4 regions of the Bacillus sp. N5-665 genome follow, and region 2 is predicted to be linked to each of the others. Evidence: riboswitches for the same ligand, from Rfam matches in the RefSeq annotation. Region 2 holds a riboswitch; each other region holds the start of a gene.
The links. A riboswitch is a leader RNA that binds a small molecule or an ion and turns the genes downstream of it on or off. The one in region 2 is predicted to bind S-adenosylmethionine.

Region 1 (7,692 bases), 2.5 Mb from region 2:
ACAATTAGTACGTTCACTACAAAACAACTCCCTCTATAAGTTACAGTTTCCCCTTCTTTAACATCTTTTCTACAATTTGCACGTTTTTCGAACTTTGTAATAAACGATTTAATAATGTAAGTAACTCTTCCTTTTCTAAATCTTTCAGTTTCTCTTTAAGCGTACTTTCACCAGCACCTTGAATATCATAAACAACTGCCGCCATATGCTTACAATAATTCTCATATGGACACTCGCAGCTACTTTCTGTAAAATTTTCAAGATCAATCATTACTTCATAGTTTCCTGCATTTCCAGTAACAAAAGCAAATATTTTCTTTTCTTGTATTTCAACATCTTCTACATGTCCTTCTTCATAATATTCAAAACCTTTATCCATAATGTACTTAGGAATCCATTTCGTTATATCATTTAGTAAGTAAGCGTACATAACAACACCTCTTCCTTTAATTCCCTTTTGACTTCCAAAACCCTGCATGTTATTCTAATAACTGTCAAATAGCAAGTCTATATGACAAAACGACTGACACCTATTCGGCGGAGGTGTCTCTTTTCATTTGCAGCCGATATGAAGTGCCTCTTTCAGGCACATTCAATCTTTGACACTACACACTCAACACCATTCCCTTGTATCAGGCTGCTTAAGCAGTCTTTTACTCTACATACTTCAAAAAAAAGAGAGCTTAGCTCCCTTTTCCTGCCTTATAAAATACCCCTTTTTCAGTATAGAGATATTCATCAGCTAATGTAATTTTCCCATCCAGTTTCAGTTCATCTAATAGTCTTGATAAATAAAATTGATGTAACATCTTTTTCGTGAATTTTCCTTCATGATGCGAAACGATATGTTCTTGAATATCTAACAATGATATTGGCTTATCTTGCTCTATCATATATTCATAAACTGTACTACGCAGTTTTACGTATTTTTCGAGTGTCACAGTACTTCGCAACCCCTTTCTTCTTAATATAAATTTTCGTAATCGGTTTTTTTGCAACAAAAAAACCTCTCCGATAAGAAGAAGTTACGTATATATCTTCGTCTTATCTCCCAGAACAAATATGTTCTGCTGGAATTAGCACCTGCATCGCGGTTGCTGGGTTTCATCGGGCCAGTCCCTCCACCTCTCTGGATAAGAAAATATTCACTTAATTCCTACTATACGTAATTTCGTTTTAATTGTCAAATAAATATAACAAATTATATTTTGTTCCTTACTGTTCATACTATACATATATGAATATGCAAGGAGGATTATGAAATGCACGAAAATGCTCGTGGATATGTCCAAAATTCTTTTCAATCATTACAAGAAGCAAAACATTGTTTAGAAGAAGCGCTACAGACTGTTGAAAAAGATTTTAATCGCGCTCGTATTGAACAATCACTTTATGCGATCGAACAAGCTATTCAACGCTGTGATTACACCGTTCATATTTTAGAACAAGATTGAAAAAACTTCCCATCATAAGATGGGAAGTTTTTTCAAATGGCATACTTCATAATTATTACCGTTATAATTAAAAAATATACAGAATTAGCAATTTCTAAAACCCCTACTTTTATAATAGAAATTTTTTTGCCATACAACATAATTGCTCGAATGACACTCGGTATAAAAATAAGAGAACACCACGGATTCATTGAAAATACAATGATTGTTAATACAATATGGTACCCCCATGATATACGGCGATACTTCGGGTTATTTTTCTCGCGAATCATCGTTTTTACATAAAATGTACTTCCTAAAAAATATAAAAATGAAATAAGCGCAATAAATAGTGCTGTTTTATCTATAAGTTTCATTGAAAAATAATAACTAACTAAACCACCAATACAAAAAACAATAATCGCACTAATGTCATTTAGTAACGCTCTTTCATTCTTTTGACGGGCGTAATACATATTTACTATAAATAATGGAATCATTACTGCTACGAATAAAAGAATGCGCCATTCATATAATAGAGAAATCATCCCAAATACGAAAGCGATGATAAAATATACAATTGCTGCATGTAAAAACTCTTTTTTTCGTTTTTGCTTTATGTACGTAAGAAATGGATACGTAGCTAAATAGATAAAGAACCAAGCTAAAAACAATGGAATATGATAAATAGTAGGTTTCCCAAGTATGACACTTAATAGAAATGGTATAACGAGCATGGCCCATGCACCATGTTGCTTCGGAATAACTAACTTCATTAACTATACACCTCCCTTTTGAAAATAGTTCTCACCTACTATTATACAAATAATTTTATATAGTAACGGATATATATTGGACTATTTTTTGACAATAAAAAATGCTCCTTACAATATGTAAGAAGCATGAAAGAGGCAAACGAATATGTAAGTCGCGACCCTACCTTATATGAGTATGCTTTTCTATGCCATGTTATGCTTATCTAATATGCCATATTTCTTTTTGAATCTCGTAAGAATCGTAATCCAAGACGTACTAAATAATAGTAAGAAAACAACATTCGAAATCGCATGGCTCAAATCGAAATAAAAACTTGCGATATAATACGAAATGACAGCTTCCCACGTTGCCTCACGTATGAAACCGAGAAGCCCCCAGAAGTTCATAATCCAACCAAATAAAAATCCAACAAACAATCCGTATAGAAGTCTTCCCCATAGCTTTCTCATTAAAAATGTATTACGTAATAATCCAGCTATAAAACCAATCATACCCCAGGAAAACATTTGCCACGGCGTCCACGGACCTTGCCCTAAAAAGATGTTAGATACGATAGCCGCTGTTGCACCGATCATAAAACCAGTTTCACTCCCAAACACAATTGCAGAAACGATAATGACAAATGAAGTCGGTTGTACACTTGGCAATATCGAAAATGGCACGCGGCTAACTGCTGCAATTGCCGCTAACACAGCAACGAGCACAATTTCACGTGAAACAAAAGCCTTTCTTTCAAAGCGGATATAGAAAGGTAACATAATAATAACTAATAAAAACAAACTACTTAACATGTAATAACCGTCCATGATAAGTGTAGTAAAGAGTAATGTGCCTATTATTACTGCAAAAATACATATTATGAATGCAACATATCGTTTGGACACGCTTCGTACACATCCTCCCACGTTAATGCATATGGCAATTCTTTTCGAATGAATCGATTGATAGATGTTGTATAAAAGAAGTTTCCACTAAAAAATTCCTTCGGTGCATCATTCATAATAACTGCTCCGTCAAATAACATCATGCATTGATCAACGTATTTCGCTGCAAACTCAATATCATGCGTTGCCATTACAATTGTTGTACCTTCTTTTTGTAGCTTTCTAAATAGCTCTCCTACTCTTTCTTTTTTCCACGGATCTAATCCCTTTGTCGGTTCATCAAGTAACAATAAAGTCGGCTTTGATAATAACGTTGTACATAACGCAAGTAGTTGTTGCTCTCCCCCGCTACAATCATGCGGATGGCGTTCTTTAAGCGAATGTAACCAAAACTGTTTTAGCATATCTTCTGCTATTTCTTTTCCTTGTTCTCCATATAACTCACGTGCACGTTCATACACTTCTTCCCACACTGTATCAAATGTAAAATGATAATACGGATGTTGTGATACATACCCGATCCTTTTAAATCGTTCTTTCGAATCAATTTTATGTATCACTTTCCCATTCCACTTTACTTTCCCTCTTCTCGCTTTTTGCACTCCCGCTAAAATCGTTAACAGTGTAGATTTACCTGTACCATTTTTCCCAACGAGAGCTACCCATTTTCCTTTTTCAATCGATACGGTTAAATATCGTAAAATAAGCGGACTATTTTTTTCATATTGGAACGAAATATGCTCTGCGCTTAAAATGACTTCTCGCTTTTCACTTTGTGCTATTGGCTCATTCACATATGATATATCTGAAAAGTTATTCAGTTTCATTTGTGCTTCTCGCACTGTAAACGGAATATCTTCCACGTCCCATTCTAAAAACAATCTTGGAATTTGCGGAATAAATGGACGGAACTTTTCAACTTCCCACATGTTCGCTATAACCGTTTTAGGACTGCCATCATAAACGATGCGGCCGTTATCCATACAAATAACGCGTGTTGCAAGTGGTATCACTTCATCTAAACGATGTTCACTTAAAACGATCGTAATTCCAAGTTCTTCGTTAATACGTTTTAACAATCCTAAAAACTCTTTCGCAGCAATTGGATCTAACTGCGCCGTCGGTTCATCTAATAATAATAATTTCGGCTGCATAACTAATACCGCAGCTAAATTGACGAGCTGCTTTTGCCCGCCAGATAACGTATGAACAGATTGATGCAATAAATCTTGAAATCCTAAGAAGCTAATAAGCTCTGCTATTCGTTTTTGAATAATCTGTGATGGTAACCCGATATTTTCTAAAGAAAATGCTAATTCTTGAATTACCGTATCCATTACGAGCTGATTTTCTGGATTTTGAAATACCATACCAATTTCTTGTGCAGATAATAAATCAGGTACTTCCTCTAATAAAACGTCATCATAAAAAATTTCTCCTGAACGTGTCCCAATTGGAAGTAATTCCTTTTTAAAATGTTTTAATAAAGTCGTCTTCCCAGAGCCTGATCCGCCGGCAAGTGCAATAAACTCTCCTTTTTGAATAGAAAGAGAAATATGCTGTAACGCATATTCGTTTTCATCAGCATATACAAATGATAAATTGTTTATTTCTGCATGCGCCACCATATCCATTCCCTTCCTTCCATTATAATTGGTAAACTAATAAACATCGTAAGTACGACAAACATCACTCCATCGTATTGCTGAAATAGAATAGATTCGACTTTCGGATAAATGATTAGCTTTCCCCCGCCATACGTACTACATATAATAGCAATGATAAGTAGAATACTTAAATAACTGAGCGTATACCAATCTCGTCTTTCCATTCTATACCCAATATATGTCGTACGCTTCGTTACACCAAATCCACGGGCTTGCATAGAATCTGCTGTTTGCAGCGCATCTTCTAACGAACAAATTAATAATACTTGCAGCAATTGCATACCGTTTTTCACCCGTTCAACAATTGAGCCTGCATCTACTTGTACACCTTTTGTCTTTTGGACGAGTGTTATTTTCTGTAATCGCCTCATAAACAAAGGAACAAACCTCACTGTAATCATCGTTAACAATGCTACTTTCGGTGAAATTCTAGAAAACAAATATAAAAATTTATGACTTGAAATAATATCATTATACGAAGCAAACGTAAACATAATCGCAACTAATAATAACCCCATTACTACTCCAAACATAATTGCCTCAAGCTTAATACGGCTATCCCCTAACCAAAATAATGTAGTTCGGCCTCTATGCGTTAATAATGAATTAAATAAAATGACCATAAAAAAGAAAACAATTGTGCTCGGTAACATCTTTCTTATCTTTTCGCTATTCCCTTGCATCACATTGATTATAACGATTAATAGAATTGCTCCAATTAAAAAAAGAGGATGAAGACACATCATACATAGTATCATCACCCCGATATAATAGAAAAAATTCACAAAAGGATGTAAAGAAGAAAAACTTATTTTCATAGTCCTTTACCGAATGCCTTTCTTATTTTAATACATACACCCACTCGATTGTATCTCCTGGTTTAACTGTTACTACACCTGCACTATGGTTTGGAAACGCACCGTTCACACGATATTTCCATCCACTAGTATCTGTAATATCTTTTTCATATAAATCATTAATACCTTTTACGTAAATATCACCTTTAGAACCCATTGCATCCACATCTAAACCTGTACGTTGCAATACTTTATACACTGTATCGCCTTCTTGTACATCCATTTTTTTCGCACCTAATAAGTAGCCTTTATCACCTTTTACTGAGATAGTGACTTGTTTTGCTTGTGGTTTAGGTACTGGTACTGGATCTGGTTTTGGTGGTTCAGGAGTTGGTACTGGCGGAGTCGGTATCGTTTTCTCCTCTTTATTCGGATCAACTTTTTGCTCCTGCTTCGGTGTTTCTTTCGGCTGATTCACAACCTTCGCTTCTTCTTTTATTTCTTGCGCTTTCGGTTGTTTCTCTTCTTGTGCTTTTTGCTGTTCTGGTTGCTTAGTAGCAGGCTGTTCCTGTGGCTTTTCTTCTTTCTTTACTTCTGGTTGTGCCTGTGGCTTTTCTTCTTTCGGCTTCTCTTCTACTTTTTGTTCTTGTTTCTCTTTCTGTTCGTCTTGCTTATTTTGCTCTTGTTCAGCTTGTTTTTCCACCGGCTTTTCTTCCGGTTTCGCTTCATCTTTTTTCCCTTCTTGTTTTGCTACCTCTTCTTGCTTTGGTTCTACTTTCTTCTCAGGCTTTACAGCTGCCTCTTCACATCCGGCAAGTAGCCCAAGTGAAAGCATTAAAGAAATAAACCACTTCATCTTACTCATGTTGTCTCTCACCTTTCATATTAAAAATTAGGAGCAAATGATTGCTCCTAATTTTTGTTAAGCTGCTTTACGTCTCCATAATACATATGCAGCAGCAATACATAATACACCCATACCTACTTCTGTAGCTGCACTATGAGAAGATGCTCCTGTTTTTGGTAACGTGCTACCGTTTCCGGATTTTTTATTTTTAACCGGTTCATTATCGACAACAACTTTTAGAGTGTCATCTCTCGTTTCTTGTTGTACTTGCTTTTGTTCTTGTGGTTGTTCACTAACTTCTTTTTCTACTACAACATTCTCTGAATCCACATTTGGTTTTTTATCAATTTCAGGAACAGATACATTTGACCAATCATAAATCGATTTTCCAAGGTCTTTAAACTGAAGTAAAGCTAAGAATGCTTGCTCTGTAGCCATTCCGCTACCGTTTTGATCACTTGGTAACCATTTAAATTCACCATTTGGAAGTTGGTATGACATTAGATTTTGCATTGCCTTATGCAGACGATTTTGATCTACATCTTTCACAAGTGATAATCCAATAATTGCTTGCGCAACACTATTAGAATTTTCTTGTCCATCAGCAGAAAAACCACCGTTTTCTAGCTGTTCGTTATATAAGTAAGCAACAGCTTTTTCTACAGCTGGCTTCACATCTGGTCGATCTTGATAAGGAGCTAATGCTGATAAAACCATACCTGTTACATCAACGCTACTAGCACTGTCTTTACTGCTTGCACTATCGTAAGTCCAGCCGCCATCTGTATGTTGCGCGTTTAAAAGCGCATCTACTAAAGCAACTCGATTCCATTTTGCATTCACTGGAACTTCATATTTCTTCGTATCAAATGCAAGTAAAGCAAATGTATAACCTGTAACAGAATTCACTTTATCTGATTCGTACAATTTTCGAACTAAATTATGTTCGCCCACCTTTGTAGGGTCTGCTTGCATTGCATTCATCATAATAATCGTTCTAGCTAAATCTGTCGCTGAAAAACGGTTAATGCGCTTTTCTACTTTTTCAGTTACTGACTTAACATAATTTAATTTCGCCTCAATTGGAACATTCTTTCCAGAACGAGAAAGGCCTAAAGCTACCCAATCACTTTCAATTCCATCTTGTAACATCTTTTCAGATGTTTTAGAGATCGCTTCATTTACTTGCGCTGCTGGAATTTGAATGTTCTCTTGCTTTGGTTTTTCTGGTTTTTCTTGTTTTGGATCATCTGTTTTTGGTTCTTCTGGTTTTTCTTGTTTTGGATC
Region 2 (7,692 bases):
TACAATATATGGAATGCATCCACCTTCTTTTTAAATTGCATTTACAAAATCTTTTTTATTTGTTTACAAAAATAAAGTAAGATACAGTATATATGAAAAAATAATAAAGGAATGAACGCGTTGTATATAACAGTAGAAGAAGCTGCGGAGTATTTGAATTTACCAAAGTCGTATATTGAAGAGCTAATTCAGCAAAAGAAAATTCGTGCATTATTTGATGGAGAGCAATATTTATTAAATAAAGAACAATTCAATACACATTTAGAACAAATGGAGAAATATAAGCAATTAGTGGAAGATATATTGAACGAACCAATTCCAGAAGATATGGATGTTAAAGACGAAGATTAAACTATGGGAGATCCCGTATGAAGATATGCAGAAATGTATCTTCATACGGGATTTTTTATTTCAAGACATCAAAATTTTAAGGAGTCCCCAGGATTTTTCGGGAGTTTGATAGGTAGTAGTCTACCATGTTAAAAGCATATTTTTTTATAGCTAGGACAAACATAGAGAACGTAACCTGTACAGATACATATACTATCAGTGCAAAAGCTTATAAATTAATGGAAGGGGTTTTCTCGTGAGTTTATTTCATTGGGATTTTTTGAAAGACTTAATTGGATCTTATGTAAGAGTAAACAGAGGTGGACCAGAATCTCAAAAAGGAACAATAGTATCATTAGGTGTGGACTACTTCGGATTAGAGAATGAAAAAGGAGAGAACCATTACTACCAGCTTCGCCATCTGAAAAGCATTACCCAAAATACGAAAGATGGTGGAGTAGGTGATTTAGAATGGGTGGAAGAAGACATTGCAGAAGACTTTGAAACGCTACTTCAAAGCTTCAAATACCGCTGGGTGAAAATTAACCGTGGTGGACCAGAGAAAATTGAAGGTATTTTACAAGATGTTTCTGGCGGTTATGTAACATTGATTATTAAAGAAGAAGTTGTGTTAATTGCACTATCTCATATTAAGAGTGTTAATTATAATGCACCGGTAAGTGGAGAGAGTGATGAGAGTAGTGATGAGAGTAGCAATGAGAAAAGTAATGAAAATAGCAATAATTCAAGTCGGGCTCGCGCACTAAGACAATCAAGTAGAGGAAGATAAAACAGAAAGGAGGGTATGAATTTGAAGGATGTATTATGCTGTGATCAAATCAAAGGTTTAGTTGGTGAGAATGTAAAAGTAAATCTTCGTGGACCGGAAAGTCGAGTAGGTGTACTGTCATTGTTAGGAAAAGATTACCTTACACTACAATTACCTCATGGAGAATTAGTGTATTATCAGCTGAAACATGTGAAGAGTCTAGTCAGAAAAGTGAAAGAGGCACAAGGAGAATATGTTTCATGTTTTTATGCGGAAGAAGATACTTTTTTAGATGTATTAAATGACTTGAAGTATAAGTGGGTAAAAATTAATCGTGGCGGTCCAGAATGTGTGGAAGGTTTATTAAGTGATATACATGATGGAAATATTACACTAGTTAACGGTGATGAGGTCATTTATGTGATTAATTCCCATATTAAGAGTGTGAGTCAAATAGTTAAAAACAAAAAGAATGAAGAAGAATAATGTTTAATAAATAAAAGGGGCATTATGATTGAAAGTGAAGAACAATTTCATATTTCTCTGTAATTATTTTTGGATATATGAAAAGGGTTTCTTACTATTAAAAAACAGAACATTGCCCCTGATTATTTTTAGAATAAAAGAAAGGAAAATTGTAATTTCATAGGAAGGAGGATATAGATGAATGAGTTAAACAAAAGTATTGGAGAAAATATATATGTTAAATTAATCGGTGAAAAGAGATTTAAAGGTGTATTAATAGACGTAGGAAATGATATCGTTGTTCTTTACAATGGACAAGACTACGTATATATATCTTTATACCATGTACAATATTATAAATTTTTAAGACCATATGATGAAGAAATATCAAAGCCAGATGTTGATTCTGTAATTAAGAGGGAATCCCCTTCAATTTCTTTGAGGAAAGTATTAAGTACCTCTAAAGGGATTTTTACAGAAATTTATGTAGCTGGAAATGCTCCAATACATGGGTATGTCACAAGTATAATGAACGATTATATTGTTTTTTATAGTCCAGTTTATAAAACAGTATATATATCTTTAAAGCATTTGAAATGGTTAATTCCGTATAAAGAAAATCAAGTCCCGTACGCCCTCAATAAAAATGAACTCCCCGTGAATCCATTAAATATTACGTTAGCTAGAACATTTGAAGAACAGCTTATTAAAATGTCCGGCAAAATCATGGTGTTCGATTTAGGTGAGGAATCTAATAAGATCGGAAAGATGGCAAAGATTGATGAAGGGCATATTGAAATATTAAAAGCACGTGATGCAAAAATGTATGTGAATATTCAACACGTGAAATCTGTCCATTGTCCGTAGACTAGTTGAAAGGGCTGGCTTTTTCTTTTATATGCAGAAGAAAAGGTCGAGCCTATTTGTTTAGCTCGATTTGAATATGAGGGGGAAAATGAATTGAATAGAAATATGTTAGCTTTACCTATGAAGAGCTAATCTTGTGCAAAATTATAAAAAATATGTACGAGCCATTTTTTCATATATTCAATTTGTTTTTTTTTGAGGGAGAACTGTTCAACTAATATATTAAAGGGGTTTTGTTTGTGGAGCAGTTTCCAAATTCGTTATCGATTACATTACTTGGTAGTGCTGGTGGAGCAGCAAAAGCAGTTTTAGCAATTTTAAATCAAGCGATAGTAAATGAAAAAGACACGATTTATGAAACGATAAAGAATGTTACATTTCATTTAGTTGATATAAAACAAAAAGATAGGACTTATTATGATGAGTTGTTTCCAAATTTAAAAAATCAATTGTTTTTATACGAAATCGACCTTCAAGATGTAGTGACATTTAAACAGCATTTAAAAGAAAGTAGTACGAGTGTTGTTATTGATGTTTCAGGGGCAGATACAATCAGAGTATTAAGTTGTTGTAATGAACTTGGAATTTGTTATATTAATTCAGCTTTGGAAAATGAGGCAGTAGATCAGGACGATAGTTTAATCGGCTTTCAGCTTACGGAAAGATATACGAGGTTTGAGAAGGAGAAAGAGAAATTTACAAATACAAAAGCAATTATAGGATCAGGTATGAATCCAGGTGTTGTTCAGTGGATGGTTGTTGAACTTATGAAGGAACGCCCAAATGAAAAGCCAAGAGCATGCTATATAGTAGAACATGATACGTCATTTTTGAATGATACAGCACTAATAAAGCCTCATACACTGTATGCTTCATGGGCAGTAGAGCGATTTCTAGATGAAGCGATATGGAGTTATCCGATGTATATGAGTCATCATCGTCCCCTTTATTTTTATGAAGATGTATATGCTTCAGAGTATAAAGTAAAGTTAGGAGAGAAAGAGTTTTATGGTTGTTTAATGCCACATGAGGAAGTTTTAATTTTAGGGAAAAACTTCAATATGGAAGTTGGGTTTCTTTACCGAATTAACGAGTATACAACAAATGTAATTAGGCAGAATTTAGATAAGGTAGAAGATTTATGGAACTGGAATCGTAAAGTATTTAATCCAGCGGAAGAAGAGATTGCTGGCGAGGATCTAGTTGGTGTATTACTCGTTTATGAAAATAGCGAGACATATATGTATAACGTGATGAATAGCAGTCAAGTTTTTCGTAAATATAAAACGAATGCAACTTACTTTCAAGTAGGATGCGGAATTTATGCTGGTTTGTGTAGTTTACTTTTCGATAACTTTAAACAAGGTGCCTATTATGTAGAGGAATTATTATTAAATACAGAAAGTAAGTATGGAGAATATTTAAATTTATATATGAAGGATTTTGTAGTAGGGGGAAATGATTTTACGGATGGACTGCTACATGATCGGGTAAGATGGATATAAGTTATAGCGAAAAGGGAGGGGGATGGGGATCCCCTTCCTTTTCTTATTGCCCTGAAAGCAATTTCATACTGATAATTTAAGGAGATAATATGTAGAGTGTTTGTATAGAACATGAGGAGTATTTATATGAACAAATTTAAAAGCTTTATCTATGAGGAAAAAGAAGCCTTAAAAGTATTTGAAAGAATTAACGGGTTTGTTAGTGAATTGATGTTATTAGGAAAACCGAAATCAACGAATTATGAATGGTGTAATATACGGGAATCCTTTTATATGTTGTACAGCTAATGGAAAGTTATGCAGCGCGATATAGAGTGAAATTTCATGTGCAAGTAGATGGAAATCTACCTGTTATAAATGGTGATGATAAAAAATTAAAACAAGTGTTATTAAAAATGGAATAGAATCAATGCCAGAAGGTGGAGATATTCATATTCGTGCATATCAAAAAACTGAAAGGCATTTGTGTATTCCTGTTGAAGATCAAGGCTTTGGTATAGAGAAGGTTGGAAAGGCTTTTTACACAACAAAGGAGAATAGTACGGAACGACTTGGATTGATGGTCACATATAAAATTATTAAGGAACATCAAGGAAGTACTGCGATTCCAAGTAGCATGGGAATAGGGAAAAAGTGGAAATTTTTTTACCGACAGCATAATGTGCTAGAGGAAAATATTTTTCAGAAAAGTGTTCTTGTTGTGTAAATATAAACATTTTATAAAATGTTTCAAGAAGGGTTTTTTTTATAAAATACTTCGTTTATAATGGAGGAAAATATCGACATGAGATTTGTTATTCATGTAACGGTTCGGTAGTGTTAGAGAAAGAAGGGGTGCACGCGCATCCTTTTTTCTATGCAGATATTATGAAAGAGGTGGTATGATGGAATTAACATTAAATTCGACTGTATGTTTACACACGATTCAATTTCGAAAAGAGCAAAAGAATTATATTGTAAAAGATACAATTACAGGAGAAAAATATGAAATGCCGCCACTTTGGATTGATGCATTGGCAATGATGCGTGACGGTTTTTTATTAGGGGAAATTGAGGAGAAATTAAAAGAAGAGTATCCAGAAGAAGAAATAAATATGTTAGCATTTACGAGGCAACTGTTAGAGCTAGAGCTTGTTGGAATGGTAGATGGGGAAGAAATAGCTTGTACAAAGAAGAAAGAGAAAGATTATTTAGCTTGGTTACGTCCTCGTGTTGAGCAATTCTTTCTTAGTTTAAATAAAAAAAATAGAAGCAAAGGTCAATGATGATCTTTGCTTTTTTGTATAGTTTGTTTAAAAAATTACAGCGAATGCTCTTGCAAAAGCACCGTCGCTATCTTTAATTTTTAAAGGTGCCGCTGAGAAAAAGAAACGTTTCGTGTGAATGGCATCTAAGTTTGTTAAGTTTTCAATTAAATAAATATTATTCCCAAGTAGTATGTGATGAATTGGTGATGTTTCTGTCGTTACCTCATCAGGAGAAATGAAATCTAGGCCGACCGATTTTACTTTTAATTGAACTAATTCCTCGGCTAATTCTTCAGAAAGATAAAAAGCTTCTTGCTCATACGCCTCTGTATTCCATTTAGTAGATAGATTGGAATGGAAAATAACAATATCTCCTTCTTTTATGTCAGCGTTGTGTAATACTTCTTTAGGTAGTTTTCGTTCTTGTACATGAGTTACATCAATAAGAACAGCTTCGCCTACAAATTGATCTAGGGGTAATTGATCAATAGTCGTTGCGCCTGAAATGAAATGAGCAGGAGCATCACAATGCGTGCCAACATGAACGACAGAATGAAAATCTGTAACTTGATAGCCTGTCTCTTCAACGCTTGTAATGGCTCCTAAATTGATTTTTGGTGTTCCAGGGAATTGAGACATATTGTTTTCAAATGTTTGTGATAGGTCAATTACTTTCATTTTAAATACCTCCAATATATGTTTTGAAATATAAAAAACTCACCTTTCATAATCAAGAAAGATGAGTTTTGCACACAATAGTTACGTTTTATCTTTCAAAATGCAATGCATTTTGCAGGAATTAGCACCTATTCAGTTTATATAAACTGAGGTTGCTGGGCTTCAAAGGGCCGGTCCCTCTGCCTCTCTTGATAAAGACATATTAAGTTTTCATTTCTGAATATTCACTACTTTTAAATTGTAATTCATTTCCTTTTTTCGTGCAATACAAAATAGGTATTCACCCAAATAAAGTTGCTCGCATATTGTAGCTTATGTAAATAGAATGCTGCGAAGGAGTGAGTGCAGTGACAGGGAATGTATTGAATTATTACGCTGGTGGAAATACAGCTAGAGGATTTCATAATTTATACGACGAGAATTTAAAAGGGCTAAACAGGTTATTTATTTTAAAGGGTGGTCCTGGAACCGGGAAATCTTCTTTAATCAAAGCAATAGGTCGTGAGTGGGTTGAAAAAGGATATGATATTGAATTTTTACACTGTTCTTCTGATAATAAATCGGTTGATGGTGTAATTATCCCGAAGTTAAAAGTAGGAATTGTTGATGGAACATCACCGCATGTTATTGAGCCGAAAATGCCAGGAGTTGTCGAAGAGTATATTAATTTAGGGGTTGCTTGGGAATCAAATAAATTAAGAAAGCAGAAGGTGGAAATTGAACGATTTGTTTCAGAAGCAAGCAAGGCTTTTCAAACTGCTTACGCTTGTTTTAACGAGGCACTAGTTATACATGATGAGTGGGAGAAAATATATATTAATAATATTGATTTTAATAAAGCAAATGAACTAACCGATCAGCTGATTCAGAAGTTATTTACAGATAAAGGCGGGAAACAATCGCTTGTGAAACATCGGTTTTTAGGGGCAGCTACACCGAAAGGAGCAGTTGATTTTGTTCCTAATTTAACAGAGGGATTACCACATCGTTATTTTATAAAAGGACGCCCAGGCTCTGGGAAATCAACAATGCTTAAAAAATTAGCTAAGGCAGCAGAAGAAAAAGGATTTGAAGTTGAAGTATATCATTGTGGATTTGATCCAAATAGTCTTGATATGGTTATCGTAAGAGAATTAGGGTTTGCAATTTTTGATAGCACCGCACCACATGAATATTTTCCGAGCCGCGAAGGTGATGAAATTATAGATATGTATGCCTTAATTGTGACACCAGGAACAGATGAGAAGTATGCGAAAGAAATTCGTGACGTGTCGATTCAATATAAAGCAAAAATGAATGAGGCGATGTCTTTCTTGGCGAAAGCGAAATCAGTTCGTGATAAATTAGAAAGAATTTATATTGCTGCTATGGATTTTTCAAAAGTAGACGCATATAAAGAGGAGATTCAAAAAGAGTTTGAACGAATTGCGGTTAGTGTAACAGAAAAGAACAAGTAAAAAATAAGGAACTTTGGTAGGCTGTCGGGAATTTTCTGACAGCTATTTTAGTATGTAGTAAACTTAGTAGTATATTTGTCGAATTTCCAAGGAAATAATCAAAAAATGAAGAGGGTATGAAATGAGAGAGAAAATTAGGTTGGAGTTAGCAAGAATTGAACAAGAGAATGATGTGAAAATTTTATTTGCAGTGGAATCAGGGAGTCGTGCTTGGGGATTTCCATCGAAAGATAGTGATTATGATGTTAGATTCGTTTATATGCACCCGGTCGAATGGTATTTATCAATTCATGATAAACGAGATGTAATTGAGTATCCGATTAGTGATGATTTAGATATAAGCGGATGGGATATTAAAAAAGCGTTACAATTAT
Region 3 (7,692 bases), 2.7 Mb from region 2:
AAAATAATTCATCTCCTTTTTTGAAACTTAATATAATTATTCGTATTCGAATTTAATAGTGTGGCTTATTTATCTGCCCATGTTTATCCAATAAAATTGATAAAGTTCTATTATACCTGTCTATACATGTTGCAAAATATGAAAGAAAATATAATTTTATAACATGTATGGCGAATTTTGTTTGACTTATGTTGTTTTTAAAGGAGTGTAACAGAAAAAGCAAGAAAAGACCTGATAACAGGTCCGTTTTTGTCTTTGTTTTGGCATATAATCAATTATGTTGTTTCCCACGCATTAATATGAGCCAAGATGAAAGAAATAGGGAAATACCCTAATTTTTTTATTTCTATAATAAAATAAGATTATTAAGTCGAATGTGACAATAATAATTAGAAGTAATAAGTGTATAAGTGCATCAGCTTTACCGTGTAATAAAGAATTTATAAAGAAATCCCATTCTGTTTCATAGGGAGGCTCTGCCCAATTTCGTTGCAGTCCTAACACAATTCCATTTATGAAAAAGATAATACTTAATAGAATTCTTCCAACAAATAAGGCAGCTACTTTTAAATTCCAATGCTTTATCTTGATTACGTAAAGGATTGGAAAGAGTATAAGTATCCAAAAAACGATAATAAAAACTGTATTCATCAGTTTCTACTCCTTATGTTGATAATAAAGTTATTATCCCGCTAATTGTAGGCTGACTAAAGTCTCACTTTATCTCTCCGTTTCAAAAAACTCAATCCATTCTCCATCAGGACCAGCGAAGAATATGTAACGTGTTCCATCTGGTAATGTTTCAATTTCTTCTCCTAATAGAAAGGTTACGCCGTGTTTCTGTATTCTTTCAATTTCATCTTCTAATGAATCTACTTTAAAACAAATATGATGTACTTTTCCTTCTGCCGGAAGAGAAGAGTTATAACCTTCAATAAGTTCGAGTATCGTTTCCTTCGATTCTTCCACACCTAAAAAAGCGAGTTTTAAGTCTGGATTCGGGTGACCCATACGTTTAATGAGTTGTAAGCCAACTACTTCTTCATAAAATGAAATAGATGTTTCTAAGTTTGCGACCATAAGACCGACGTGTTCAATTCTTCTAACTGGCATGTAAATCCCTTCTTTCTGAAAATTATATACAATATGTTATTGAAAATTAAGAAAATAAGCAAGATAAAAACCTTACAAATTTTAGCTTGTTATATGGTATAGTGAGAAAGTATGTTTGGGGAGAAGGAAGGAGATTATACGATGAATACACCTACTCAAACTCCTTCATTATCGGCAACGATGAAAGAGTGGCATTATGCATTAGCGTATGAAATTAAACATTGGAAAACGATAGGTGGTAGTAAAATTTCTATTATGAACGGTCGTTTTTTATATACAGATTATGAAAGTACAGTATACGTATTTCAGCTTATTTCGGAAGTAAGCTTACCTGAAGGTTCACCAATTCGAATTGAGTTTGATGGTGAGGAAGCGACAGGAGAAGTATTATCTGTACATGGATTAGAAATAGAACTGAAATTAAATGATTATATACAAGGTGAAATACGAGAAGCTGTTTTATACAGTGAACCGTGGCAATTGTTAGAGCAACTACAAGAGCGATTAAAAGAGGCACATAAAGATAAGTTAAAACGTAATCGTATAAAGCGTCTTGTTGATGGGACGAGCAGTCCGAAACATATTGAGAAGATGAAAAATCCGAAAAATGAATTGGCGTATCGTTCGTTTTACAATCCGACAACGTACGTGTGGGGACCACCTGGAACAGGGAAGTCTTACAATTTATCACGTATTATTTCGGCTCATTATCAAAAAGGAAAATCGGTACTTGTATTAGCTCATAGTAATGCGGCAGTAGACGTATTAATGAGCGAAGTAACGAAGCAAATTGAGAAGAAAAAGAAATGGACACCTGGCGAAATTGTTCGTTACGGTTATAGTCAACATGAACATATACGAAATCATGAAACATTACTTACGTCGAAGCTAGTTGAAACGACGAACGGATCATGGGGGGAAGAAAGACTCTATTTAGAAGAAACACGACAAGATCTTCGTGAAAAGATTTTATCATATAAAGCGACTTCTGCTGATAAGAAGCGTATACAAGAGATTGAAAGTGATCTTCGAAAGCAAAAAGCGAAAATTAAAGAAGTAGAAAAAGAATACATTGAAAATGCGAAAGTAATCGGCGCAACTTTATCGAAATGTGCCATTGATTCACTTATTTATGAGCGTACATTTGATTTAGTTGTCGTAGATGAAGTGAGTATGGCATATGTTCCGCAAATTGCATTAGCTGCTTCACTTGGAAAACGTATTGTCGTTTGTGGAGACTTTTTACAGTTACCTCCAATTGCGATGGCGAACCATGAACTCGTTCGAAAATGGCTTGGGGAAGATATGTTTTACCATGCTGGGATTGTTGATTCTGTCAATAAATCAGAAGCACATCCGAACCTATTTATGCTGCAGGAACAAAGACGTATGCATGCGGATATATCGAAGTTTACAAATTCGTTTATTTATAAAAATAGAGTATATGATCATCCGTCTGTTTCAGACCGTAAAGAACTTGCGCAGCTACAACCGTTCGCAAATGAGGCAAGTGTTTTATTTGATACGAGTTTAATGGGAGCCTTTTCGTTAAAAGACGCTGCTTCTGGTTCTCGATTTAACATTATGTCTGGTTTAGTAGCGATGCAAATGATGTTAATCGGACTGTTAGATGGTGTTCAATCGATCGGTGTTGTTACACCTTACAGGGCACAATCCCGCTTTTTATCAACGTGTATTAGAGAAATGTTGCAGAGAACGAAATATCAAAACATACCAGTTTTAGCGGCAACAGTTCATAAATTCCAAGGTTCTGAAAGAGATATGATGATATTTGATACAGTGGATAGTTATCCGCAAGAACGTCCTGGCGTGTTATTCTTTGATCACAAAAACCATCGCCTCGTCAATGTAGCCGTAACGAGAGCGAGAGGGAAGTTCATTCAATTATCAGATTGCCATTATATGCGTAAAAACCTTTCGAGAAAACAAGCGTTATCACAATTAACAGCTCATATAGAACGGCACGGAGATGTGTATGATCGCACGACATCAAGACAATTGTGGGAACGAAAAATTTCGAAACGTTTACGCTGGTTTATGGAAATGAATCTTGAAGAGCCGAAAGGGTTATTGAAAGATATTTTAGCCGCAAAACGAAAAATTATTATTTCGCTTCCAAGTACAAAGCAAGTGGATAAACGAGTATGGCAAGCGTTAATGCGCACAAATGCGCAAATAACAGTGTATAGTGATGGACCAGTTCCGTTAAAAAATGTAAAGTTACAAAGACAAAATAAAGCATTCCCGTTTATCGTAATCGATGATGAAATCTTTTGGGCAGGAGCACCGCTCACATCTCAAATGATGTTTGAAGGTAGTATGGAATTTCCGTACGTATGTGCAAGATTACAAGCACCGGAAACAATTGGTGTGTTAAAAGGATTTTTAGATATTCGGTAAATTCGGATAGGAATTCCTTGACTTTTAATCGGAATGAACTTAGAATGAATGTAATTTAATATAATCTTATGAAAATTCTTATCACGAGAGGTTGAGGGACTGGCCCTATGACACCTCGGCAGCGGATTCTTTATGAATACTGTGCCAATTCCAGCAAGGTAACTTGAAAGATAAGAAAGAAGCTCATTTTGACTGTATATACAGAAGCCTCTTTCTATCTTTTAGAAAGAGGCTTTTTTACGTGAAAATATAAGGGGGAAGAAAAATGGGAGCGACTGGAGTAACGTCACAAAGAAAAACAATTGAAGAGAGTATTGAAAGAAATAAGGAAAAGTACATAGAAACAAGTCACGATATTCATGCGAATCCGGAGATTGGTAACCAAGAGTTTTATGCATCAAGAACGTTGAGTTTATTATTAGGAAGCGCAGGATTTCAGTTACAACACAATATAGCTGGACATGAAACAGGTTTTATCGCGCGAAAAAGTTCAGGAAAACAAGGGCCAGTTATCGCATTTTTAGCTGAGTATGACGCTTTACCAGGACTCGGTCATGCATGTGGTCACAATTTAATTGGCACAATTAGTGTTGCGGCTGCGATTGCATTATCAGAAACGCTTGAAGAAATTGGCGGGGAAGTTGTCGTGTTTGGTACTCCAGCTGAAGAAGGAGGACCAAATGGTAGTGCGAAAGCGAGTTATGTAAAAGCGGGGTTATTTAAAGATATTGATGCGGCACTTATGATTCATCCGAGCGGAAAAACAGCGCCAACGAGCCCTTCACTAGCAGTCGATCCACTTGATTTTCATTTTTACGGAAAAACAGCTCATGCCGCAGCTTCACCGGAAGAAGGAATTAACGCATTAGATGCGATTATTCAGCTGTATAACAGCATTAATGCACTTCGCCAGCAACTTCCGTCAGATGTGAAAATTCATGGCGTTATTACAGAAGGCGGAAAAGCACCTAACATTATTCCTGACTACGCCGCAGCAAGGTTCTTCATCCGCGCAGCAACGCGAAAAAGATGTGCAGAAGTAACAGAAAAAGTAAAAAATATCGCACAAGGAGCAGCATTAGCAACAGGTACGAAAGTGAAAATTCATCAATTCCAAAATGAAATCGATGAACTACTCGTAACAAAAACATTTAATGACGTCGTAGCCGAAGAATTAGAATTACAAGGTGAAGACGTAAATCGGAAAGAAAGATTTGGCATCGGCTCAACAGACGCAGGAAACGTAAGCCAAGTCGTACCGACCATTCATCCGTACATTAAAATCGGTCCAGACGATTTAATTGCGCATACGAATGAATTTAGAGAAGCAGCACGTTCAGAATTAGGAGATAAAGCATTAATTACATCCGCAAAAGCACTAGCAAATACAGCGTATCGATTAATTACAGTAGAAGGGTTGTTAGAGAAGGTGAAGGAGGAGTTTAGAGAGGCGCAGAGAAATCAGGGATAGGTGAGAAGGAGACGTATCTCTGGATTTTCTAGTAGGAAATTGAATGAAAAAAGAACCAGCCTATGGCTGGTTCTTTTTATATTATATAAAAATTTTTCCACATACACTCGGTATCTTTATCTTAGTACCCTCTTATCAGAACGACAATTTCTCCTCAAACTCACTCTTTAAAACAATTAAAGGAGACGATAATCCAAATTGCATTAAGGAGTCTAAAAATGTAGCGAGAGAATCCATCGAATCGCTCATGACCTTCATCATATAATTAAACTCCCCGCTAATTCGATATAAATCAGTTACTTCGGGAGCGGCATTACAAAATTGGATGAAATCAGAGCATTGACTCGTTTTAAACATGATGAATGCTTGAATGTTCTTATTAATTTTAGAAGGCTCAAATTTCGTTCGGTATGCAGCTATAACGCCTTGATCTTCAAGTTTGTTAATGCGTTCTTTTACAGCAGGCTGCGTCATGGATATAATACGTCCTATTTCTGAAACAGAAATTCTCGCATTTTCATATAACAAGTTCATAATTTTATGATCGATTTCATCTAGTTTTACTGTGTTTTGCATTGTGTAGCCTCCTTTCTTTATTTTCTAAAGTGAATCGTAAATTATTACTATAATATCATAAGTGAAGGAACTAAATTACCTATAAATCTATATTTAAAATTATTAGTATTTGCTTAAAAATATAAGTATAGGATTTATCCCGCATTAACGGGCAGTAAAACTCCCGCCTCAAAATTCAGCTGGAGCAAAGTGGTTAGGTGAGAGATTAACTGCCCGTAAAAGCCCGATTGGTGAGGGCTGATAATCAGTGGGGGATGAAGAAAACCCCCACTGATTAAAGTTTCACTTTATTAAACGGAAATTTAGAAAGGGTGGAAAAAATGAAGAATCTTGATGGGAAAGTAGCGTTAGTAACAGGGGCGAGTCGCGGTATTGGTCGTGCGATTGCGATGAGATTGGCAAACGACGGTGCATTAGTTGCAATTCACTATGGCCGAAATAAAGCAGCTGCAGATGAAACAATTAGTGAGATTGAATCTAATGGAGGAAAGGCATTCTTAATTGAAGCGGATTTCAATTCAATTGATGGTATCAAAAAGATAGTAGAACAATTGAAGAATGAATTACAAATAAGAGTTGGTACATCAGAGATTGATATTTTAGTAAACAATGCAGGGATAGGTACACAAGGAACAATTGAAAATACGACAGAAGAAGTTTTTGATGAAATTATGTCTGTAAATATTAAAGCACCGTTCTTCTTAATTCAGCAAACATTACCGTTATTACGAGCGGAGGGGCGAGTTATTAACATTTCATCAGCTGAAGTAAGACTTGGTTTTGCAGGGTCCATTGCATATGGTTTAAGTAAAGGGGCACTAAATACGATGACACTTCCTCTAGCTAAACATCTTGGAGAAAGAGGTATAACAGTGAATACAATTATGCCTGGATATACGAAGACAGATATAAATGCGAAATTGCTAGATAATCCGGAAATACGAAATTTTGCTACGAATTCATCTGTGTTCGGACGAATAGGGCAAGTTGAAGATATTGCAGATGTAGTAGCATTCCTTGCTTCTTCTGATAGCCGCTGGGTAACGGGGCAAATTTTAGATGTTTCTGGTGGGTTTTGTTTATAGGGGCACTACTTCATACCCATCAAGCTAATATTTTCATATCCCCCTAAATTAAAATTTTCTTTCTCTACAGATAGCTATTTTGAGAAGCCGCTCATTTTTTCGTTTTGGGGGCATTTCTTTTTCTTAAGTTGATGGGTATATATGGGACCCCTATTAGACGATAGTGAATTAACAATTTCGGGGTTAAGTTCAACTTTATTCAAAATAAGATTTTTTTGCAGTAAAATCAATGTTAGTGGAACTTTTTTAATCAAACTTTTTTCTAAATTAATATAAATACTTGCAATATTTAAATTAGTACTATATAGTTCTAGTTATGACAAAGTTAAAATTAATGAATCAAAAACGTGTGATTGAAGTAGCTGCAACATTATTTTTAGAAAAAGGGTTTGCTTATACAAGTATGGATGAATTAGTGCGTGTAAGCAAAGTTTCAAAATCTAATGTGTATTATCACTTTTCTAATAAGGAAGTATTATTAGAAGGGGTCGTTGATTATTGGATTGAAATGTATCAATCTGCAATTGATGACGTACTTTCTCAGAACCAATTTTTAGTGGAAGATCGTATCCAACTGTTTTTAAAGCAATTATCACAAGGAGTTCAGTCGAGAGAGTATAAGGGGAGCTGTCCATTTATTACTCTTTATATTCAAAGTCCTAAACAGGCCACGCAAATAAAAGAAAAAATAGGTCTTTTTTTTACAGGATTACAAAAGAAAGTTTCTCTATTACTTAAACAAGGGGTAGAGAATGGAGAATTCAGAAATACGATTAATATTGATGAGGTTGCATCCCTTTTTATTACAAATCTTGAAGGAGCGTTATTTATTTCAGAAACATTGAAGGATGCAACTGTAATCACGAAAACAGCAGATCATTTTTTTAAATTGCTTCGATAAAAGAAGCATTTTTTTTACATCAAATTAGTACTGAATAGTACTAAAAGGAGATCTTATATGAGAACAGTATTTTTAATTGGTGGAACAGGCTTTATTGGAAAGCAATTAGTGAAAGAATTAGCCAA
Region 4 (7,692 bases), 880 kb from region 2:
GCGGCAAAGTTTTTGCCGCCTCGACATATTTCTCGGGAAATATGTCGAGATGCAGGGGGGTTACAGTATTTGTCGAGCGAAAGTAACAGGATTGCTCTTTAGTGAGAGGGAATGGTATGTGTAATAGAAAGTGATATGAAGGATGTGATTTAGGGTGAAATTATATTCTTTGCTGCAATCATTTGTAAATTACGCTAATGGTCAATATCATTTAGAGCCGCTTTTAAGACAAGGAGAAAAAACTGTTAATTTCCGCTTTGGAGATGAAAGTTGTTCGCTACAAATTTCAAGAGATTATATAGAGCTGCTACATGAGGAACGAGGAACAGAGCAAATCGTTTGTTTAGATGAGGAAGATGTAAAACAATTGGTGAACGGCAATGTAAGGTTGCAAATGTTAATGAACGATGGACGTGTACAATATTCAGGAACGTATCGAACGATGCTATTAGTCGAATCGATGTTTCATATATGTAAACCGATGTCAGTGGGTGCTTAAAAGTCTGAAGTTTCTTTTTTTACGAAAATTTCTGTTGACATGGCGTATGGATATTGATACAATTCAATTCATAAAATATAGACAATTTCATAAATTACAAATCAGACGAAAATGTAATCTGATTTCTCTTATCAAGAGAGGTGGAGGGACTGTGCCCTGTGAAGCCCGGCAACCGTCAACTTATGTTGAAATGGTGCCAATTCCTGCAAAGCAAATGCTTTGAGAGATGAGAGAGAGGGATAATGTTGTTATATACGCATATAAACCTTTCTGCTTCTCTAAAGCGGAAAGGTTTTTTTATTGTTTGAATGTGGAGGACATTCAAATAATAAAAGTAGTGATAACGGTGGACTACACGCATTAAACATAAAAAATTGCGGAGTCGACCAAAAATCTAGCTTCAGCGGCTAGAACAGTCGGTCGTTTCATCCCTTCCTATGAGGCAAAAAGCGCCTCTACGTCAGGGATTCGGGCGTCCTCTTGTTCTAAACGAGCCGCTTACGCTTTTTAAACAAAAAAAGGGGTGAACATCATGATCTTGTTAGAAAATGTAAAGAAAATATATAAAGCAAAAAGCGGTGATGTCACTGCTGTAGATAATGCCAATTTAAAAATAGACAAAGGTGAAATATTTGGTGTTATCGGATATAGTGGCGCTGGGAAAAGTTCTTTAATCAGATTATTCAATCAGTTAGAGAAACCAACTTCTGGCCAAATTACAATTGCAAATCGTGTGATTTCAGCAATTACAGGGAGTGAACTTCGTAAGGCAAGGCAAGAAATTGGAATGATTTTTCAGCACTTCAATTTACTTTGGTCACGAACTGTACGCGAAAATATCGAGTTCCCACTTGAAATTGCAGGTGTCGATAAGGCGAAGAGAAGAAAACGCGTCGACGAGTTAATTCATCTTGTTGGATTAGAAGGAAGAGGGGACGCGTATCCATCTCAGTTAAGCGGAGGACAAAAGCAACGTGTTGGGATTGCAAGAGCATTAGCTAACAACCCACAAGTGCTTTTATGTGATGAAGCAACGTCAGCTCTTGATCCAGAAACGACAGATCAAATTTTAGATTTATTATTAGATATTAATAAGCGTCTCGGTTTAACAATTGTACTCATTACACACGAGATGCACGTGATTCGAAAGATTTGTAATCGAGTGGCGGTAATGGAGAAAGGAAAAATTGTAGAAACGGGTCCAGTACTTGATGTATTCCGCAATCCGCAGAAAGACATTACAAAACGCTTCGTACAGCAGTTAACGGATTCTGAAGATACAAATGAAACGATTGAAAGTTTAATTGAAAAGTATCCAGATGGTAAAGTAGTTCGTTTGCAGTTTATCGGTGAAGCTGTAGAAAGACCAGTACTTCAAAGATTAATGCAACGCAGTGATATAGAAGTTAGCATTTTGCAAGGAAATATAGCACAAACGAATAACGGCTCTTACGGTAGTTTAGTTGTTCATTTAAATGGTGAGGAAACAGCGATTCAACAAGCAATAGAGGGAATACATCAAGATCAAGTAGAGCTGGAGGTGATTGCACATGGATAAGTTAATCGCAAATGTTGATTGGAATCAAATGTTAGAAGCAACTGGTGAAACGTTATATATGACGGCAATCGCAGCTCTTGCCACATTTGTATTAGGACTAATTTTAGGATTGTTACTCTTTATGACAGCGAAAGATAATTTATGGGAAAACAAAGCGGTTAACACGGGGATTGGAGCGTTCGTAAACATTTTCCGCTCGATACCGTTCATCATTTTAATCATTTTATTAATCCCATTCACAAAGATTCTGCTTGGAACAATTCTTGGAGCGAGTGCAGCACTTCCAGCTTTAATTATTGGAGCGGCACCATTTTACGCGAGAATGGTTGAAATTGCGCTTCGTGAAATTGATAAAGGTGTAATTGAAGCTTCGAAAGCAATGGGAGCAAAAACAAGCACAATTATTTTGAAAGTGTTAATTCCAGAATCGTTACCAGCATTAGTATCTGGTATTACTGTTACGACAATTGCTTTAGTAGGCTATACAGCGATGGCGGGAGTTGTTGGTGCTGGTGGCCTTGGAACACTTGCTTATTTAGAAGGATTCCAGCGAGGAAATAACGATGTAACAATCGTTGCGACAATTTGTGTATTACTAGTTGTATTTTTCATTCAGTGGATTGGTGATAGTTTAACGACTCGAATAGATAAACGATAATAAAAAACGGGAGGATGTTTTAAATGAAAAAATTATTACTTACAGCACTTATTTCAACTTCAATTTTTGGGTTAGCTGCTTGTGGCGGGAAAGATAAAGATGAAAAAAAACTAGTTGTGGGGGCTTCTAACGTACCGCACGCTGAAATTTTAGAAAAGGCTAAACCTTTATTAGAGAAAAAAGGAATTGAATTAGAAATTAAAAAATTCCAAGACTACGTATTACCAAATAAATCGTTAGCGGATAAGGATTTAGATGCAAACTACTTCCAGCACATTCCATATTTAGAAAAAGAAATTAAAGATAAAAAATATGATTTTGAAATAGCAGGGAAAATTCATTTAGAGCCAATTGGTGTATACTCTCAAAAATATAAGAGCTTAAAAGAACTTCCGGACGGGGCGACAATTATTATGAGTAATTCCGTTACTGACCATGGACGTGGTTTAGCAATTTTACAAAAAGAAGGCATTTTAAAAATTAAAGACGGAGTAGATCCAGTTAGTGCAACTCCAAAAGATATTGCAGATAATCCGAAAAACTTAAAGTTTAAAACGGATATTGAGCCTGGTTTATTACCACAAGTGTATAACAATAAAGAAGGCGACGCTGTTTTAATTAACTCGAACTATGCAATTGATGCGAAATTAAACCCAGAAAAAGATGCAATTGCAATTGAAGGCGATGATTCTCCATACGCAAACGTATTAGTGGTTCGTAAAGGTGATAAAGATAAAAAAGCGATTAAAGAGCTTGTAGAAGTATTGCATTCTAAAGAAATTGAAGACTTTATTACTAAAGAATATAAAGGAGCAGTTGTTCCTGTAAAAGAATAATTGCTGAAAAGGGCTGGTGTATGCCGGCCCTTTTTTATAACTACATAACTATAGGGGAGAAGGGGACATCATATGAAAAAGATTCTACTATCAGTTGTTACAGCACTGTCTGTATTTACATTAGCTGCTTGCGGAGGGAAAGAAGAGAATAAGCTTGTTGTGGGAGCTTCTAACGTGCCGCACGCTGTTATTTTAGAAAAGGCACAGCCGATACTAGAGAAAAAGGGCATTAAATTAGAGATTAAAAAGTTCCAGGATTATGTTTTGCCGAATAAAGCGTTAGCGGATAAGGAAATTGATGCGAACTACTTCCAACACATTCCTTACTTAGATAAAGAAATTCAAGAAAAGGGATATAAAATTGTAAACGCAGGAAAAATCCATTTAGAGCCAATGGGCATTTATTCTAAGAAATATAAAAGTTTAAAAGAATTGCCAGATGGCGGAACAGTTATCATGAGTAATAACGTAGCGGAGCGTGGCCGTATGCTCGCATTGTTACAAAAAGGCGGCGTTATTAAATTAAAAGACGGTGTAGATGTTGTTAAAGCGACAGTAAAAGATGTTGTAGAAAATCCGAAAAACTTAAAGTTTAAAACAGATGTAGAGCCTGGATTGTCACCAAAGCTGTATGAAAATAATGAAGGTGATGCTTTATTCATTAATTCAAACTATGCAATTGATGCGAAATTAAATCCAACAAAGGATGCAATTGCGATTGAAGGATCAGACTCTCCGTATGCAAATATTATTGCAGTTCGTAAAGGTGACGAGAAGAAAAAAGAAATTAAAGAATTAGTAGAAGTATTGCATTCAAAAGAAATTCAAGACTTTATTAATAAAGAATATAAAGGTGCTGTACTTCCGGTAAGTGAATAAACACAAGGAAAGGACTGGGAAATTCCCAGTCCTTTTTTCTTTATATAAATAAGAAGAAAGGTGTATTATATAAGGATGCAAGGGAAATACTTATATACATTTGTGAAAAAATTGTTACTTTTTTTCGTCGTTTGCGATATCATTTTATTTGATATAAGATTAGAATGAGAATAAAATGAGAATATGAACGTTTTAGGAATTTTTAAAATGTATATATAGGATTAATGGAGGTATTGAGATGGCTGGTTCTACATTAACGGTTAAAGACTTACACGTATCAATTGATGGCAAAGAAATTTTAAAAGGTGTAAACCTTGAAGTAAAAGGTGGAGAAATCCACGCAATTATGGGACCTAACGGAACAGGTAAATCAACTTTATCTTCTGCGATTATGGGTCACCCAAAGTATGAAGTAACAGAAGGTAGCATCATCATCGACGGTGAAGATGTATTAGAAATGGAAGTAGACGAGCGCGCACAAGCAGGTCTATTCCTAGCAATGCAATATCCAAGTGAAATTAGCGGAGTAACAAACGCTGACTTCTTACGTTCTGCAATTAATGCACGTCGTGAAGAGGGCGATGAAATTTCTCTTATGAAATTTATCCGTACATTAGATAAAAACATGGAATTCCTAGAAATGGATCCAGAAATGGCACAACGTTACTTAAACGAAGGTTTCTCTGGTGGAGAGAAAAAACGTAACGAAATCCTTCAATTAATGATGATTGAGCCAAAAATTGCAATCTTAGATGAAATCGACTCAGGTCTTGATATCGATGCATTAAAAGTTGTATCTAAAGGTATTAACCAAATGCGCGGCGAAGAGTTCGGTTGCCTAATGATTACGCATTACCAACGTTTATTAAACTACATCACTCCAGACTTCGTTCACGTTATGATGAACGGTCGCATCGTTAAATCTGGTGGCCCTGAGCTTGCACAACGTCTAGAAGCTGAAGGTTATGACTGGATTAAAAAAGAATTAGGTATTGAAGACGAAACAACAGAGCAAGAAGCGTAAGAGAGGAGCATAAACATGACAATCGGTACATTACCTTTCGATCAAGAAACAATCCGTCAACGCGCAAGCGAAGTAAACGAAGCTGCTTGGTTGACTGAGTTCCGCTTACAAGCTCTTGCACAAGCAACTGAACTTCCAATGCCAACGCCTGATAAAACGAAAATTGAAAAATGGGACTTTATCGGAAAAGGCGACGCTGCTAAGCAAGAGCCTGTAAGTTCTTTAACAGAGCTTCCAGAAGCAGTGAAAAACTTAATCGATGAAAATAACAGCGTATTAGTACAACGTACTGGTACAACTGCATTCGTTTCTTTAGCAGACGAAGCAAAAGAAAAAGGTGTTATTTTTACAGACATCGTAACAGCTGCAACAGAGCATGCTGAATTATTACAAAAGTATTTAATGAAAGACGGCGTGAAGGTAGACGAGCATCGTTTAACTGCACTTCATGCTGCATTAATCAACGGCGGTGCATTTGTATATGTTCCGAAAAACGTTGTTCTTGAAACTCCACTTCAAGCTGTATTCTTAGTAGACGGCGAAGAAGCTAACGTATATAACCACGTATTATTCGTGGCTGATGCGAACAGTACTGCAACTTATGTAGAAAACTACGTTGCAAATGAAAATGCTAAAGGTATTGCAAATATCGTAGCAGAAGTAATCGTGGAACAAGGCGCACAAGTGAAGTTCGGTGCGGTTGATCTATTAGCAAAAGATGTAACAACTTACGTTAACCGCCGCGGTGTAGTTGGACGCGACGGCCGCATTGATTGGGCTCTAGGCCTTATGAATGACGGAAACACAATTTCAGAGAACGTTACGAACTTAATGGGCGACGGTTCATATGCTGATACGAAAACAGTAACAATTGGCCGTGGTAACCAAACGCAAAACTTTACAACTAAAGTTGTTCACTTCGGTAAACACTCTGAAGGTTGGATTTTAAAACACGGTGTACAAAAAGATAGTGCAACATCTATCTTTAACGGAATTGGTAAGATTGAACACGGTGCATCTAAATCAAATGCACAACAATCTTCTCGCGTTCTTATGTTAGATGAAAAAGCTCGCGGTGATGCAAACCCAATTCTTTTAATCGACGAAGATGATGTAATGGCAGGTCACGCAGCTTCAGTAGGCCGCGTAGATCCGTACCAATTATACTACTTGATGAGCCGTGGTATTCCAAAACGCGAAGCAGAACGTTTAGTCATCCATGGATTTTTAGCACCTGTAGTAAATGAGCTTCCAATTGAAGGAGTAAAAGCACAGCTTGTTGAGGTAATTGAAAGGAAAGTTCGCTAATGAATATTCATGAAATACGCAAACAGTTTCCAATTCTTGATCAAAAAGTGAACGGCAAACAACTTGTATATTTCGATAGTGCAGCAACTTCTCAAAAACCAATTCAAGTAATTGAAACGTTAGAACGTTACTATAAAGAATATAATTCTAACGTGCATCGCGGTGTTCATACGCTCGGTACGAAAGCTACCGACGCGTATGAAGGTGCACGCGAGAAAGTTCGCAAGTTTATTAACGCGAAATCAATGGAAGAGATTATTTTCACGCGCGGAACGACAACTGCATTAAATACAGTAGCGGCTAGCTATGGTCTTGAAAATGTAAAAGAAGGCGATGAAATCGTTATTTCTTACATGGAGCACCATAGTAACATCATTCCGTGGCAACAAGTTGCGAAGAAAACTGGTGCAACTTTAAAATACCTTCCGCTTCAACCAGACGGTACAATTTCTTTAGAAGATGTTCGTCAAACAGTTACACCGAATACAAAAATCGTTTCTATTATGCAAGTATCAAACGTACTTGGAACGATTAACCCTGTAAAAGAAATCGGAGCAATCGCACACGAAAACGGTGCAATCATGATCGTTGATGGAGCACAAAGTGCACCTCATATGAAAGTGGATGTACAAGATTTAAACTGTGATTTCTACGCATTATCTGCTCATAAGATGTGCGGACCTACAGGTATCGGCGTATTATATGGTAAAAAAGAATTGCTGAACAATATGGAGCCAATTGAATTTGGCGGTGAAATGATTGATTTCGTAGATTTACAAGAATCTACTTGGAAAGAGCTTCCGTGGAAGTTTGAAGCAGGTACACCGATTATCGGTAATGCAATCGGACTTGGTGCGGCAATTGATTTCCTAGAAGAAATCGGTCTTCATAATATTGAAAAGCATGAACATGAATTAGCGCAATATGCTT

Region 1: it holds a riboswitch for S-adenosylmethionine, as region 2 does, so the genes downstream of both, MNO09_RS13545 (hypothetical protein) here and MNO09_RS28910 (cyclase family protein) in region 2, are expected to answer to the same signal.
Region 3: it holds a riboswitch for S-adenosylmethionine, as region 2 does, so the genes downstream of both, MNO09_RS14490 (M20 family metallopeptidase) here and MNO09_RS28910 (cyclase family protein) in region 2, are expected to answer to the same signal.
Region 4: it holds a riboswitch for S-adenosylmethionine, as region 2 does, so the genes downstream of both, MNO09_RS04705 (methionine ABC transporter ATP-binding protein) here and MNO09_RS28910 (cyclase family protein) in region 2, are expected to answer to the same signal.

What each region holds. Positions count from the first base shown of each region.
Region 1 covers NZ_CP093325.1:2,144,643-2,152,334, reverse strand. The annotation lists gene MNO09_RS13555 (NAD(P)H-dependent oxidoreductase) at 1-17, opposite strand, end outside; gene MNO09_RS13550 (SWIM zinc finger family protein) at 41-430, opposite strand; gene MNO09_RS13545 (hypothetical protein) at 684-1,001, opposite strand; SAM riboswitch class I at 1,042-1,140, opposite strand; gene MNO09_RS13540 (hypothetical protein) at 1,263-1,454, shown strand; gene MNO09_RS13535 (YwiC-like family protein) at 1,487-2,209, opposite strand; gene MNO09_RS13530 (ECF transporter S component) at 2,393-3,094, opposite strand; gene MNO09_RS13525 (ABC transporter ATP-binding protein) at 3,067-4,728, opposite strand; gene MNO09_RS13520 (energy-coupling factor transporter transmembrane component T) at 4,701-5,579, opposite strand; gene MNO09_RS13515 (DUF4430 domain-containing protein) at 5,602-6,423, opposite strand; gene MNO09_RS13510 (DUF4430 domain-containing protein) at 6,481-7,692, opposite strand, start outside.
Region 2 covers NZ_CP093325.1:5,134,336-5,142,027, reverse strand. The annotation lists gene MNO09_RS28945 (helix-turn-helix domain-containing protein) at 112-351, shown strand; gene MNO09_RS28940 (LSm family protein) at 587-1,120, shown strand; gene MNO09_RS28935 (spore coat protein) at 1,142-1,585, shown strand; gene MNO09_RS28930 (YwrJ family protein) at 1,763-2,431, shown strand; gene MNO09_RS28925 (S-adenosylmethionine decarboxylase related protein) at 2,671-3,936, shown strand; partial or broken gene MNO09_RS28920 (ATP-binding protein) at 4,105-4,596, shown strand; gene MNO09_RS28915 (hypothetical protein) at 4,821-5,201, shown strand; gene MNO09_RS28910 (cyclase family protein) at 5,229-5,861, opposite strand; SAM riboswitch class I at 5,947-6,059, opposite strand; gene MNO09_RS28905 (PRK06851 family protein) at 6,209-7,318, shown strand; gene MNO09_RS28900 (nucleotidyltransferase domain-containing protein) at 7,440-7,692, shown strand, end outside.
Region 3 covers NZ_CP093325.1:2,307,660-2,315,351, forward strand. The annotation lists gene MNO09_RS14475 (hypothetical protein) at 295-651, opposite strand; gene MNO09_RS14480 (VOC family protein) at 721-1,113, opposite strand; gene MNO09_RS14485 (AAA domain-containing protein) at 1,225-3,534, shown strand; SAM riboswitch class I at 3,610-3,711, shown strand; gene MNO09_RS14490 (M20 family metallopeptidase) at 3,800-5,005, shown strand; gene MNO09_RS14495 (Lrp/AsnC family transcriptional regulator) at 5,141-5,581, opposite strand; gene MNO09_RS14500 (SDR family oxidoreductase) at 5,902-6,666, shown strand; gene MNO09_RS14505 (TetR/AcrR family transcriptional regulator) at 7,001-7,567, shown strand; gene MNO09_RS14510 (alpha/beta fold hydrolase) at 7,625-7,692, shown strand, end outside.
Region 4 covers NZ_CP093325.1:493,934-501,625, forward strand. The annotation lists gene MNO09_RS04700 (hypothetical protein) at 155-499, shown strand; SAM riboswitch class I at 625-732, shown strand; gene MNO09_RS04705 (methionine ABC transporter ATP-binding protein) at 1,032-2,057, shown strand; gene MNO09_RS04710 (methionine ABC transporter permease) at 2,050-2,715, shown strand; gene metQ (methionine ABC transporter substrate-binding lipoprotein MetQ) at 2,739-3,551, shown strand; gene metQ (methionine ABC transporter substrate-binding lipoprotein MetQ) at 3,624-4,430, shown strand; gene sufC (Fe-S cluster assembly ATPase SufC) at 4,669-5,454, shown strand; gene sufD (Fe-S cluster assembly protein SufD) at 5,470-6,762, shown strand; gene sufS (cysteine desulfurase SufS) at 6,762-7,692, shown strand, end outside.